DNA from 2 places in the Nocardioides sambongensis genome. Region 2 is predicted to be linked to the other one. Evidence: riboswitches for the same ligand, from Rfam matches in the RefSeq annotation. Region 2 holds a riboswitch; the other holds the start of a gene.
What was found. A riboswitch is a leader RNA that binds a small molecule or an ion and turns the genes downstream of it on or off. The one in region 2 is predicted to bind cobalamin.

Region 1 (5,799 bases), 2.1 Mb from region 2:
ACCAGCGCCCGGTGTCGAGCAACGTACGACGACCGGGCGGCAGCGCGTTGAACATCCGCAGCGACGCCCGGTAGCCGGCCTGCACGCTGCTGTCCGGGTGGAAGGCGACCACCGACACCGAGGCCGGGGCCAGCTCGAAGGCGAACAGCGACTCCAGCGGCGCGCCGACGGCGTGCCCGACCAGCGTCTTGATCGGGGTGACGTGCGAGGCGACCACCAGGGTGCCTCCGGCGTGCGCGTCGAGGACGCGCCCCAGGCCGAGCAGCACCCGGCGGTGCACGTCGTGGAAGGACTCCCCGCCGTGCGGTGCGGCGGTCAGGTCGCTGAACCAGGCATCCATCCCCGCCTGGTCCGCGGCGGCGACCTCGGCGAAGGACTTGCCGTCCCACGAGCCGAACTCCATCTCGGCGAACGCCGGCTCCTCGGTGACCTCCAGCCCCAGCCGGGCCGCGATCAGGTCGGCGGTCTCGCGGGTGCGGCGTACCGGGGAGGCGATGACGGCGTCGAGCCGGTCGCCCAGCTCGCCCAACCAGGCGGCGGTGTGGCCGACCTGGTCCCGGCCCTCGTCGGAGAGCGGCGGGTTGTCGCCCCCCAGGCCCCCGGAGAACCGGCGCCCGGAGGTGTGCGTGGTGACCCCGTGCCGGACCAGGACCAGCGTCGTCGACGCTCCGCCGCGCGGATCGCTCATCGGCTGCCGCCCTAGAGCCCGCTCTCCTCGTTGCGGACCAGGATCCGGGAGCACTCCTCGCAGCGCACCACGTCGTCCGCGGCGCGTCCACGGATCGCGGCCAGTTCGGCGGCGTCGAGGGTGAGCATGCAGGCGCCGCAGCGGCGGGCGCGGAGCAGGGCGGCGCCGACCCCGTTGCGGGTGGTGCGCAGCTTCTCGTAGAGCGCGAGCAGGTCGTCGGGGATCGCTGCGACGATCGGCGCACGCCGCTCGCCCGTCTCCCCGATCCGCTCCTCCAGAGCCGCGGTCTGCTCCTCGCGCTCGGTGGTCAGCGCGTCGAGCTGACGATCGACCTCGTCGAGGTCGCTGCGCAGCTGCGCCAGACCGGTCTGCGCCTGCTCGAGGCGCTCCATCACCTCGAGCTCCTCGTCCTCCAGGGTGGAGATCCGGCGGTCCAGGCTCTCCAGCTCGTGCTGCATCCGCTCGAGGTCCTTGGGGTTGCCGATCAGCCCTGCGTCGATCCGGTCCTGGTCGCGCTTGCGGCGCGCCTTGACCTGCTCGACGTCGCGGTCGGCCTGCTCCTGCACGGCGGTCAGGTCGTCGACCTTGATCTGCTCGTCGCGGATCCATCCCTGGGTCTCGGTACGACGCGCGGTCAGTGCGGCGATCTCCGCGGTCTGCGGCAGGTTCGCCTTCTGGTGGCGCAGCTGGTCGACGCGGGCGTCGACCTCCTGCAGCTCCAGCAGCCGCAGCTGCGCGGACGGTTCGGCCTTCATCGGGTGCCCCTCACTGCGCTCACAGTCTCATTGTCCAAGGATCGGTCACGGTCCGGCTCACCCGGGTCTCGACGGCGTCACCGAGGGCGTCGCGGAGCTTGCGCTCGACCACCGGCAACCAGGTCCACTCCGCGGCCCAGTGGGCCACGTCGATCAGCGCCGGGCCGCCCCGCTCCACGAACTCGGCGGCCGGGTGGTGGCGCAGGTCGCTGGTCAGGTAGACGTCGACGTCGCTGCCGGCCACCCGGTCGAGCAGGAAGTCTCCGGCCCCGCCGCAGACCGCGACCCGCCGCACCGGCCGGCCGGGATCACCGGCGATCCGGACCCCGTGGTGGGTGGTGGGCAGCGCCTCGGCCACCGTCTCCGCGAACTCGCCGAGGGTGGTCGCGGCGACCGAGCCCACCCGCCCGGTGCCGGTGCGGGTGGTGCCGGGGTCGGCGAGCTCGCTCACGTCGTAGGCGGGCTCCTCGTAGGGGTGCGCGGCAAGCATCGCGCGGACCACCGCGGTGCGCACCGAGCGGCCGAGCACCGCCTCCACCCGCACCTCCTCGACGGTCTCGATCTCGCCGATGGTGCCGATCATCGGGTGGGCACCCTGCAGCGGCCGGAACCGCCCCTGGCCGGGGGCGGAGGTGAAGGAGGCGAACTCGTAGTCGCCGATCCGGCCGGCGCCGGCCTCGGCGATCGCGGCGCGGACCGGCGCGGCGGCGTCGGCGGGCACGAAGACGGTCAGCTTGTCCACCGGCTCACCGGGGGCGCTGAGGATCGGCGCCAGGTCGGTCAGCCCGAGGGCGCCGGCCAGCGCCTCGGAGACGCCGTCGGCGGCCTGGTCCGCGTTGGTGTGGGCGGTCAGCAGGGCGCAGTCGGCACCGGCCAGGGTGGCCAGGGTCCGTCCCTTGGGTGTGGTCGCGGCGAACCCGTGGACCGGCTTGAGGAAGAGCGGGTGGTGGACCACCAGCAGGTCGGCCTTCCAGTCGGCGGCCTCGGCGGCCACGGCCGGAGCGGGGTCCACGGCGAACATCACCCGCCTCACCTCGCGCTCCGGATCGCCGAGCACCAGGCCCACCGCGTCCCACTCCTCCGCGGTGGCCGGTGGGTACCAGGTGTGGATCAGGTCGAGCAGATCGGAGAGGGCCGGCATGCGCAGCAGCGTATCGAGGCACTACCGTGGCCGTGCCAGTCGACCTCCGAGAGGTCAGGGAACCCGGTGCGAATCCGGGACTGACGCGCAGCGGTATGGGTGACGGGCGGAGCACGAAGCCACTGGGCCCCGACGCGAGGACGGGCCTGGGAAGGCGCTCCGCACCGGTGGATCCCGAGTCCGAAGACCTGCTGGCCCTTGCGGCATCCGTCGCGAGGTCGGAACGCGGGCCGCGCGGGGGTCCGGACCTCGAAGGACACACCATGGTGCGAGCCAGACCGGACCGCTGCCCCGGCGTGCTCCGGCCGTGGCCGGCCGCCGACGGCGCGCTGGTGCGGGTGCGGGTGCCCGGCGGTCGGCTCCCGGTGCCGGCGCTGCGCGCGCTGGTCGACGTCGCCACCCGGTACGGCGACGGGCTGGTCCGCCTGACCGGCCGCGCCAACCTCCAGCTCCGCGCCTTCCCGACGATCACCGGCAGCACCGATGACGGCGTCGAGGTCCGGCTGCCCGAGGAGGTGGTGGCCGCGATCGAGGCCACCGGCCTGCTCCCTTCGCGCGCCCACGACCTGGCCCGCAACGTGCTGGTCTCCCCGCAGACCGGGCTGGCCGGTGGTCGCGCCGACCTGACCCCGGTGCTGGCCGACCTGGACGCCGCGCTGCTGGCCGCTCCGGACCTGGCCGGCCTGCCGGGGCGCTTCCTGTTCACCCTGGACGACGGTCGCGGCGACCTGGCCGACCGGCACCGCGATCTCGGCCTGGTCGCGCTGGACGCGGACCGGGTGCAGCTGCGGGTCGGCACCGGATGGGGCGCCGTGCTGCCCGCCCCCGGGCCCCGGCCGCTCTGGTCGACCTCGCCCGGAAGTTCCTGTGCCGGCGCGGCGCCGGGCCGGGCGCGGCCTGGCACGTCGCCGAGCTGACCACCCCGCTGGCGCCCGCGGTACCGGCCGAGCCGGGGGCCGAGGTCCGCGCGCCCGCCCTCCCGTTCGGCCCGGTGCCGGGCGGCCGCCACGTCCCGATCGATCCCGACGGCGCGATCCACGCCGCCCTGGTCGCCGACTGGGCGACCACCACCGACCTGGTCGTGCTCACTCCGTTCGGCGGGGTGCTCGTCCCCGAGGAGGAGAGCCGATGACCCCACCGACCCGCCGCTACGACTACGTCGCCGACGGCCCCGCGATCTACCTGGACTCGTTCGCCACCATCCGCCGGGAGGCGGACCTGAGCCGGGTGCCGGCCAGCGCCGAGAAGGTCGCGGTCCGGATGATCCACGGCAGCGGCCAGACCGACCTGACCCGCGACCTGGTGGTGCACCCGCGCCTCGGCGACGCGGGGCGCGCGGCGCTGGCGGCGGGCGCGCCGGTGCTCTGCGACGCCCGGATGGTGGCGATGGGCGTCACCGCCAGCCGCCTGCCCGCGGGCAACGCGGTGCACTGCTTCCTGACCGAGCCCGAGGTGCCGGGGCTGGCCGCGGCGTGGGGCACGACGCGCACGGCGGCGGCGGTGTCGCTCTGGGAGCCCCACCTGGCGGGCGCCGTGGTCGCCATCGGCAACGCGCCCACCGCGCTGTTCCACCTGTTGGAGATGCTGGTCGACGGTGCCCCGCGACCGGCGGCGATCATCGGCTGCCCGGTCGGCTTCATCGGCGCAGCGGAGTCCAAGCAGGCCCTGGTCGACCTCGCCACCGAGCACGGCATCGACGTGCCCTACGTGACCGTGCGGGGCCGGCGTGGCGGCTCCGCGATGGCCTCCTCGGCGGTCAACGCGCTGGCCCGGGAGGCGGAGTGAACGGCCCGGGCGGGTCCGGGGCGTTCACCGTGGTGGGGATCGGCCCCGGCGACCCCGAGCTGATCACCTTCAAGGCGGCCCGGGTGATCGGGGCGGCCGCGGTGGTGGCCTACCACGCCGGGGTGCGCAAGCAGTCCCACGCGCGCCGCATCGCCGCCGATCTGATCCCGGCCGGCGCACGCGAGGAGGAGCTGCGCTACCCGGTGACCACCGGCACCACCGACCATCCCGGCGGCTACGCCGGCGCGCTGGCCGACTTCTACGCCGAGTGCGCCACCCGGCTCTCCGCCCACCTCGACGCCGGCCGGGACGTGGTCCTGCTCGCCGAGGGCGACCCGCTCTTCTACGGCTCCTCGATGTACCTGCACGACCGGTTCTCCGACCGCTACCGCACCGAGGTCGTCCCGGGGGTGCCGGCGTTCTCCGCGGCCACCGCGGCGGTCGGCGCGCCGCTGGTCCGGCAGAAGGACGTGCTCACCGTGCTGCCCGGCACGCTCCCCGAGGCCGAGCTCGCCCGGCGCCTCGCCGACACCGACGGCGCGGTGATCATGAAGCTCGGCCGCACCTTCCCCGCGGTGCGCAGCGCCCTGGAGCAGGCCGGCCGCCTCGACGGCGCCTGGTACGTCGAGCGCGCCTCGATGCCCGAGCAGGAGTGGCGCCCGGTGGCCGAGGTCGACCCGGCCTCGGTCCCCTACTTCTCCCTCGTCGTGGTGCCCGGCGACACCGCGCCGGCCCGCACCGCGGACCGGCTCCGCGGCGACACCGCGCCGGCCCGCACCGCGGACCGGCTCCGCGGCGGCCGGGAGGCCCGGACGGAGGTGGGTGCGCGGACCGCGGACGAGGCGCGGCCGGGGCCGGCCTCGGCCCCCCTCCTCGTGGTCGGTCTCGGCCCCGGACCGGACGCCTGGCTCACCCCCGAGGTCGCCACCGCACTGGCGGAGGTGGACCACGTGGTCGGCTACGCGCCGTACGTCAACCGGGTGCCGCAGCGCCGCGGCCTGACCCGGCACGCCTCCGGCAACACCGTGGAGGTGGATCGGGCGCGACAGGCGCTCGACCTGGCGCTGGCCGGGGAGCGGGTCGCGGTCGTCTCGGGCGGCGACGCCGGCGTCTTCGGGATGGCTGCGGCCGTGTTCGAGGCGGCCGAGGACCCGGCGTACACCGAGGTCGAGGTACGGGTCCTGCCCGGCGTGAGCGCCATCCAGGCGGTCGCGGCCCGGGCGGGCGCCCCGATCGGGGCGGACTTCGCCGTGGTCAGCCTCTCCGACCGGCTCAAGCCCTGGACCGTGGTGGAGCGACGGCTGCGCGCGATCGCCGAGGCCGACCTCGTGCTGGGCATCTACAACCCCGCGTCCCGCTCCCGGCGCGAGCAGGTGGCCGATGCGGTCAAGGTGCTGCTCGAGCACCGCTGCGCCGACACGGTGGTCGTC
Region 2 (5,799 bases):
GTGGTTCTCCTGGGAGCGGATCACGGACTCCCCCGAGGGCTACGTGCGCAAGATCCTGGTGAACACCTACGCGTCCTGGTGGCGGCGCAAGTGGAACGGGGAGCAGCCGACCGAGGAACTGCCCGAGACCGTCGCCACCGACCCGTCGGCCGCGAGCGACAGCGGTCTGGACCTGCTCGCCGCGATGGCCCGGCTGCCGAAGCGGCAGCGGGCCGTCGTGGTGCTGCGCTACTTCGAGGACCTCACCGAGACCCAGGCCGCCGAGGTGCTCGGCTGCTCGGTCGGCACGGTGAAGTCCCAGCTCAGCCGGGCGATCGCCAAGCTGCGCCTCGACCCGGCGCTCACTCCGTCCGACACGCCCAGCGGGACCACCCCCGACACCAGCACCGCCGACACCAGCGAGGAGCGGTCATGAACAGCATCGACGACCTCCGGCGGACCGTCGCCGACCTGCCCGACCCCGATCTCGCCGCGCGCCCCTCGGCCGTGCGCGACCGGGTGCGCCGGATCCAGCGGCGGCGCAGGGCTGCCGGTGCGGCCGGCCTGGCCGCAACGGTCGCCGTGGTCGGCGGGATCGCCTTCGCGGTGGGCGCCATCGACGACCCGCCGCAGCCGGCGAACCAGACCGTGGTCGGGGTCGACGTCCCGCAGACCCTGAGCTCGCTGGGCTACACCTATCGCGTGGTCGACACGGTCGCCGGGGAGGACGGACGGGTCCGCGTCGACCTGACCGCCGACGACGGCCCCCGGTTGGTCGCCTGGGCGACCTCGGGCGAGGACGACTCCGTGCGCGTCTCTGGCGACACGGTCACCGACGCCTACCGCACGGCCGCCGCGGACTTCACCGACTGGACCGTGGTGCCCGCCGGCGAGCCGGCCCGGATCGCGGTCGCCGCCGAGGACGGGACGCCGGGTCTCGCCGTCTACGAGCTGACCGACGCCCGCCCCGAGGGGGAGACCGTCGGCGGAGTGACCTTCCGCGACGAGGTCGCCGGGGCCCGGTTGCTCGGGGCCGTCGCCGGCGAGCCCGGCGAGACCAGCATCGAGCTGCCCGCCCGGACCGCGAGCGGCGACGCCGGCATCGAGTTGTACGCCGCCTGCGTCGGCACCTCGAGCGGCGGCCGGCTGGCCGTGGACGTCGCCGACACCGAGGGCGCCTCCGTCCGGATGGGCGATGGCGTGTGCGGGGAGACCGTGCCGGTCGACGGCACCACCGACATCGCCCCCGTCGGCAGGGCGGCGAAGCCCGACACCGACGTGACCACCACGGTGACCCTGCGACCGGTGGGAGACGGGGACCTGCCCGCGGACGCACGGCTGGTGGTCGGCGTCTACGCGACGCCGGTCTCCCCCACCGACAACCGCACCGACCCCACGGTGATCGAGGACAGCGGCCACCTGTGGGAGAAGGTCGCCGTGCACGAGGCCCGCCAGCAACGGTCGCTGAACGCGAACGCACCTGCCGGCGACCAGGAGTCGGTGGTCCTGCTCAGCTGGCGCACCCCCGGCACCGGGCCGAGCACCCTGCACACCTGGTACGACGGACACCGTGGCGCGAGCTACGCGAACGCCGGGACCAGCGGCTTCTCCTCCACCCGACAGGTGGTGTCGCCGGGCGCGCCGGTGCGAGCCCGGGTGAACGTCGCCTCGGACCTGCGGATGGCGTTCTACCAGCGCGTCGACTGATGAGGCGTCAACCGGCGAGGTAGCGCACGAACAGACCCGCCTCGTCCTCGACGACCCGCGCGCGGACGCCGTACACCTCCGCGACGAGCTCCGCGGTCAGCACCTCACGGGGTGGTCCGTCGGCGACGACCCGGCCACCGGCCAGCACCAGCAGCCGGTCGCAGAAGGTCGCCGCCAGGTTCAGGTCGTGCAGGGCGGCGACCACGGTGACGGGGGTGCGCCGGACCAGGGCGAGCAGCTCCAGCTGGTGCCGTACGTCGAGGTGGTTGGTGGGCTCGTCGAGCAGCAGCACGCTCGGCTCCTGGGCCAGGGCCCGGGCGATCTGCACCCGCTGCCGCTCCCCACCGGACAGTGTCGAGTAGCGCCGGTCCAGCCGGTCGGCGACGTCGGTGGTCGCCGCCGCCGCGGCGACCGCAGCCCGGTCCACGGCCCGGTCCCCGCTCCACGCCGGCCGGTGCGGGATCCGGCCGAGGTCGATCACCTCCCGCACGGTGGGGTCCTGGTCGGTGCTGACGTCCTGCTCCACCAGCGCCACCCGGCGAGCAAGGTCCCGGCGGGGCAGCCCGGCCAGGTCGGCGCCGTCGAGGACGATGCGTCCGCTGGTGGGTCGCCGCAGGCCGGCGAGCATCCGCAGCAGCGAGGTCTTGCCGGAGCCGTTGGGCCCGAGCAGGCCGACCACGCTGCCGTCCCCGGGGCGCAACGAGACCCGGTCGACGATCGCCGTCGACCCGACCCGCCACCCGGCGTCGCGGGCCTCGAGCGTCATCGGGCCCTCCCCCTCCGGGCCAGCAGCACCACGAACGCCGGCACTCCGATCAGGGCGGTCGCCACCCCCACCGGCAGCTCCTGCGGGTCCAGCACGGTCCGGGCGGCGGTGTCGACCCAGAGCAGGAAGACCGCCCCCATCAGTGCGGCGGTGGGCAGCAGCACCCGGTGCCGGGAGCCGACCAGGGCTCGCGCCGCGTGCGGCAGCACCAGGCCGACGAAGCCGATCGCGCCGGAGGTGCTCACCACCACGGCGGTCATCAGCGCGGTGACCACCAGGAGCAGGAGCCGGGTCCGCGCCACGTCGACCCCGAGCGAGGCCGCCGCGTCCTGGCCGAAGGTGAACGCGTCGAGCGCCGAGGCGCGGACCAGGCAGACCCCGAGGCAGCCGAGGAGCACCAGCCCGACCACCGTCACGTCGGCCCAGGTGGCCGAGGCCAGCGAGCCCAGCAGCCAGAAGAGGACGCTGCGGGTCTGCTCGGCGTCGGCGGCGAGGTAGACGATGAACGAGGTCAGTGCCGAGAAGAGCTGGGTGGCCGCGACCCCGGCGAGCACCACCCGGTCGGTGGTGCCGCCGGCGACGAAGGCGAGCAGCAGCACCAGACCGAAGGCCGCCAGCGACCCGAGGAACGCCCCGCCGGTGAGACCGATCGATCCCGCGCCGAGCCCGAGCACCACGATCGAGACGGCGCCGGTCGACGCGCCCGAGGAGATGCCGAGCACGAACGGGTCGGCCAGCGGGTTGCGCAGCAGGGACTGCAGGATCACTCCGCACACCGCCAGCCCGGCGCCGCAGATCGCCGCCAGCAGGGTGCGGGGCAGGCGCAGGTTCCACACGATGCCGTCCTGGATCCGGGTGAGTCCCGACTCCGCTCCGGTCAGCTTGGACCAGACGACCGCGGCCACGTCCCCGGGTCCCAGGTCGGAGGGACCGATGGTGATCGCCACCGCGATCGAGCAGAGCAGCAAGGCACCGGCGCCGACCCAGAGCACGCCGATCCCGCGCGCGCCGGGCGCGCCGGCACCGGGCCGCCTCCCGGGCCGCCTCCCGGGCCGCCTCCTGGACGACCCCGCGCGCGTTTCGCGGACCACACGGCTGGTCATGGACACCGCCGGCCCCGGGCTCAGCCGGCCAGGCCGAGCTCGCGCAGCTGCGCCGCGACGTTCTCGACGCCGTACACGGTGCGCAGCGACGGGTTCATCTCGGCGCCGGTGACCGTGACGTAGCGGCCGTGGCGGACCGCGTCCATCTCCCGGGTGACCGGGTTGGACTCGAGGAACTCGATCTTGGCGGCCGCGGTCTCGGCGGTCTGGCTCCGGCGGGTGAGGTCGCCGATGACCAGCACGTCGGGGTTGCGCTCCGCGACCGTCTCCCAGTTGACCTGCGGCCACTCGTCGGTCTCGTCGTCGAAGACGTTCTCCAGCCCCAGCTCGTCGGCGATCAGGCCCGGCGCGCCGCAGCACCCGGCCAGGTACGGCGACTCGGCGTTGGCGAACCAGAAGAGCGCGGTGGTGCCGCCGGCATCGGTCTCGCCGGCGGTCGCCAGGCGGTCCGCGAGGTCGGCGACCAGTTCCTCCCCGGCCTCCTCGACGCCGAAGATCTCGGCCAGGTCGGTGATCTCGGCGTAGACCTGCTCGATCTCGAAGGGCTCGTCGCGGGCGCCGTCGGAGGAGACCACCGACTTGCCGACGCAGGCGCTGGGCGCCACGTAGGTGCCGACCCCGAGCTCCTCGAACTGCTCCCGGGTGGCCACCCCACCCTCGGCGAGGGTGCTGGTGAAGGAGGCGGTGACGAGGTCCGGCTCGGCATCCAGGACCGCCTCGAACGAGGGGGCGTTGTCGGCCAGCCGCGGCACGTCCGCGTTCGCCTCCTCCAGCGAGGACAGCACCGGGTCGGTCCAGGTGGCGGTGCCGACCATCCGGTCGGCGAGGCCGAGGGAGAGCAGCACCTCGGTGGAGCCCTGGTTGAGCGAGACCACCCGCTCGGGGCCTGTGCGACGCTCACGGCGTGGTCGCAGTTGTCCAGCTCGACGGTGGAGCCGGCGGCGCTCGACTGCTCGGAGTCGAGTCCGCATCCGGCGGTGATCAGCGCCAGGCAGGTGAGCGGGGTGAGCACGACGGCGATACGACGCATGTCGGTCCTTCGAGGTCGGAGCCCGTTGCGCGAGAGCCCTGGTGACCTCACGGCGGTCGCCGGGAGGGCCAGCAGGTCTTCGGACTCGGGCTCAGCCGCCGCGGAGCGTCTTCCCAGGCCCTCGGGCCCAGTGACATCGTGCTCCGTGCGTCACCCATACCGCTGCGCGTCAGTCCCGGACTCTCACCGGGTTCCCTCTCTCCTGGTGGGGAGAAACTGGCACTCGCACCGTACAGGGCCCGCCCCAGCACGGGCCGGCCGGAGCCAGGGAGGAGCGCCGGGGGCACGGCCGTGCAGAACGGCATGGAGAACGGCGTGGAGAACGGCGTGGAGAACGGCCGGCGACCAGAGGCCGGAGAAATAGCGAGAACCCGAGGCGTCTCGGGTCACCTCGGGTTCTCGGGAAGAATCATGGCACGCCGGGCCAAGCTCTGTCCCGGGAATCGTGGAGATCGGCGGAAAGAATTTCCGGCGCCGCCCGACACCGGTCGACACTAGGCTCCCTCCATGCCGAACCCAGGTCCGTCCCCGGTGGTCCTCGAGAGCGATGTCGTCGTGGTCGGAGCCGGCCTGTCCGGGCTCACCGCCGCCCGTGAGGTGCGCCGCGCCGGGCGGGAGGTGGTCGTCCTGGAGGCGGACGACCGGGTGGGTGGCCGGATCCTCACCGAGGAGTGGGCGCCCGGCGTCCACCTGGAGCTCGGCGCGCAGTGGATCGGGGACACCCACCACCGGATGAGCGCGCTCGCCGCGGAGCTGGGCATCGTGGTGCACGACCAGTTCGAGGAGGGCGACACCAGCTATGAGCTCGGCGGCCGGGTGCTGCGCGGCGACGCCTTCCACCGGGCGCACGGCGAGGACGTCGCCGCGGTCGAGCGGGTGCTCCGCGAGCTCGACGCGATGGCCGCCACCGTGGACGCCGCCGCGCCGTGGGCAGCGCCGCAGGCCGACATCTGGGACCGGATCACCGTCGGCCAGTGGTACGACGCCCAGGGCCTCTCCCCGCTCGCCCGCGAGCTGCTCGAGATCTGCACCGTCGGCATCCTCGCGGTGCCGACCGTCGAGGTCTCCCTGCTCGGCCTGCTGTTCAACGTGGTGACCTGCGGGGTCACCGCCGACCTGCTCAGCGAGTCCGAGGGCGGGGCGCAGACGAAGCGGTTCGTCGGCGGCACCGCCCAGATCCCGCAGCGCCTCGCCGCCGAGCTCGGCCACCGGGT

Region 1: it holds a riboswitch for cobalamin, as region 2 does, so the genes downstream of both, FIV43_RS06825 (hypothetical protein) here and FIV43_RS16705 (ABC transporter substrate-binding protein) in region 2, are expected to answer to the same signal.

Annotation. Positions count from the first base shown of each region.
Region 1 is NZ_CP041091.1:1,457,517-1,463,315, forward strand. It holds gene FIV43_RS06810 (histidine phosphatase family protein) at 1-688, opposite strand, end outside; gene FIV43_RS06815 (zinc ribbon domain-containing protein) at 700-1,443, opposite strand; gene FIV43_RS06820 (Nif3-like dinuclear metal center hexameric protein) at 1,463-2,584, opposite strand; cobalamin riboswitch at 2,604-2,794, shown strand; gene FIV43_RS06825 (hypothetical protein) at 2,848-3,501, shown strand; gene FIV43_RS22080 (hypothetical protein) at 3,576-3,716, shown strand; gene FIV43_RS06830 (precorrin-8X methylmutase) at 3,713-4,369, shown strand; gene cobJ (precorrin-3B C(17)-methyltransferase) at 4,366-5,799, shown strand, end outside.
Region 2 is NZ_CP041091.1:3,564,951-3,570,749, reverse strand. It holds gene FIV43_RS16725 (SigE family RNA polymerase sigma factor) at 1-415, shown strand, start outside; gene FIV43_RS16720 (hypothetical protein) at 412-1,686, shown strand; gene FIV43_RS16715 (ABC transporter ATP-binding protein) at 1,694-2,452, opposite strand; gene FIV43_RS16710 (FecCD family ABC transporter permease) at 2,449-3,444, opposite strand; gene FIV43_RS16705 (ABC transporter substrate-binding protein) at 3,576-4,430, opposite strand; cobalamin riboswitch at 4,639-4,821, opposite strand; gene FIV43_RS16700 (flavin monoamine oxidase family protein) at 5,093-5,799, shown strand, end outside.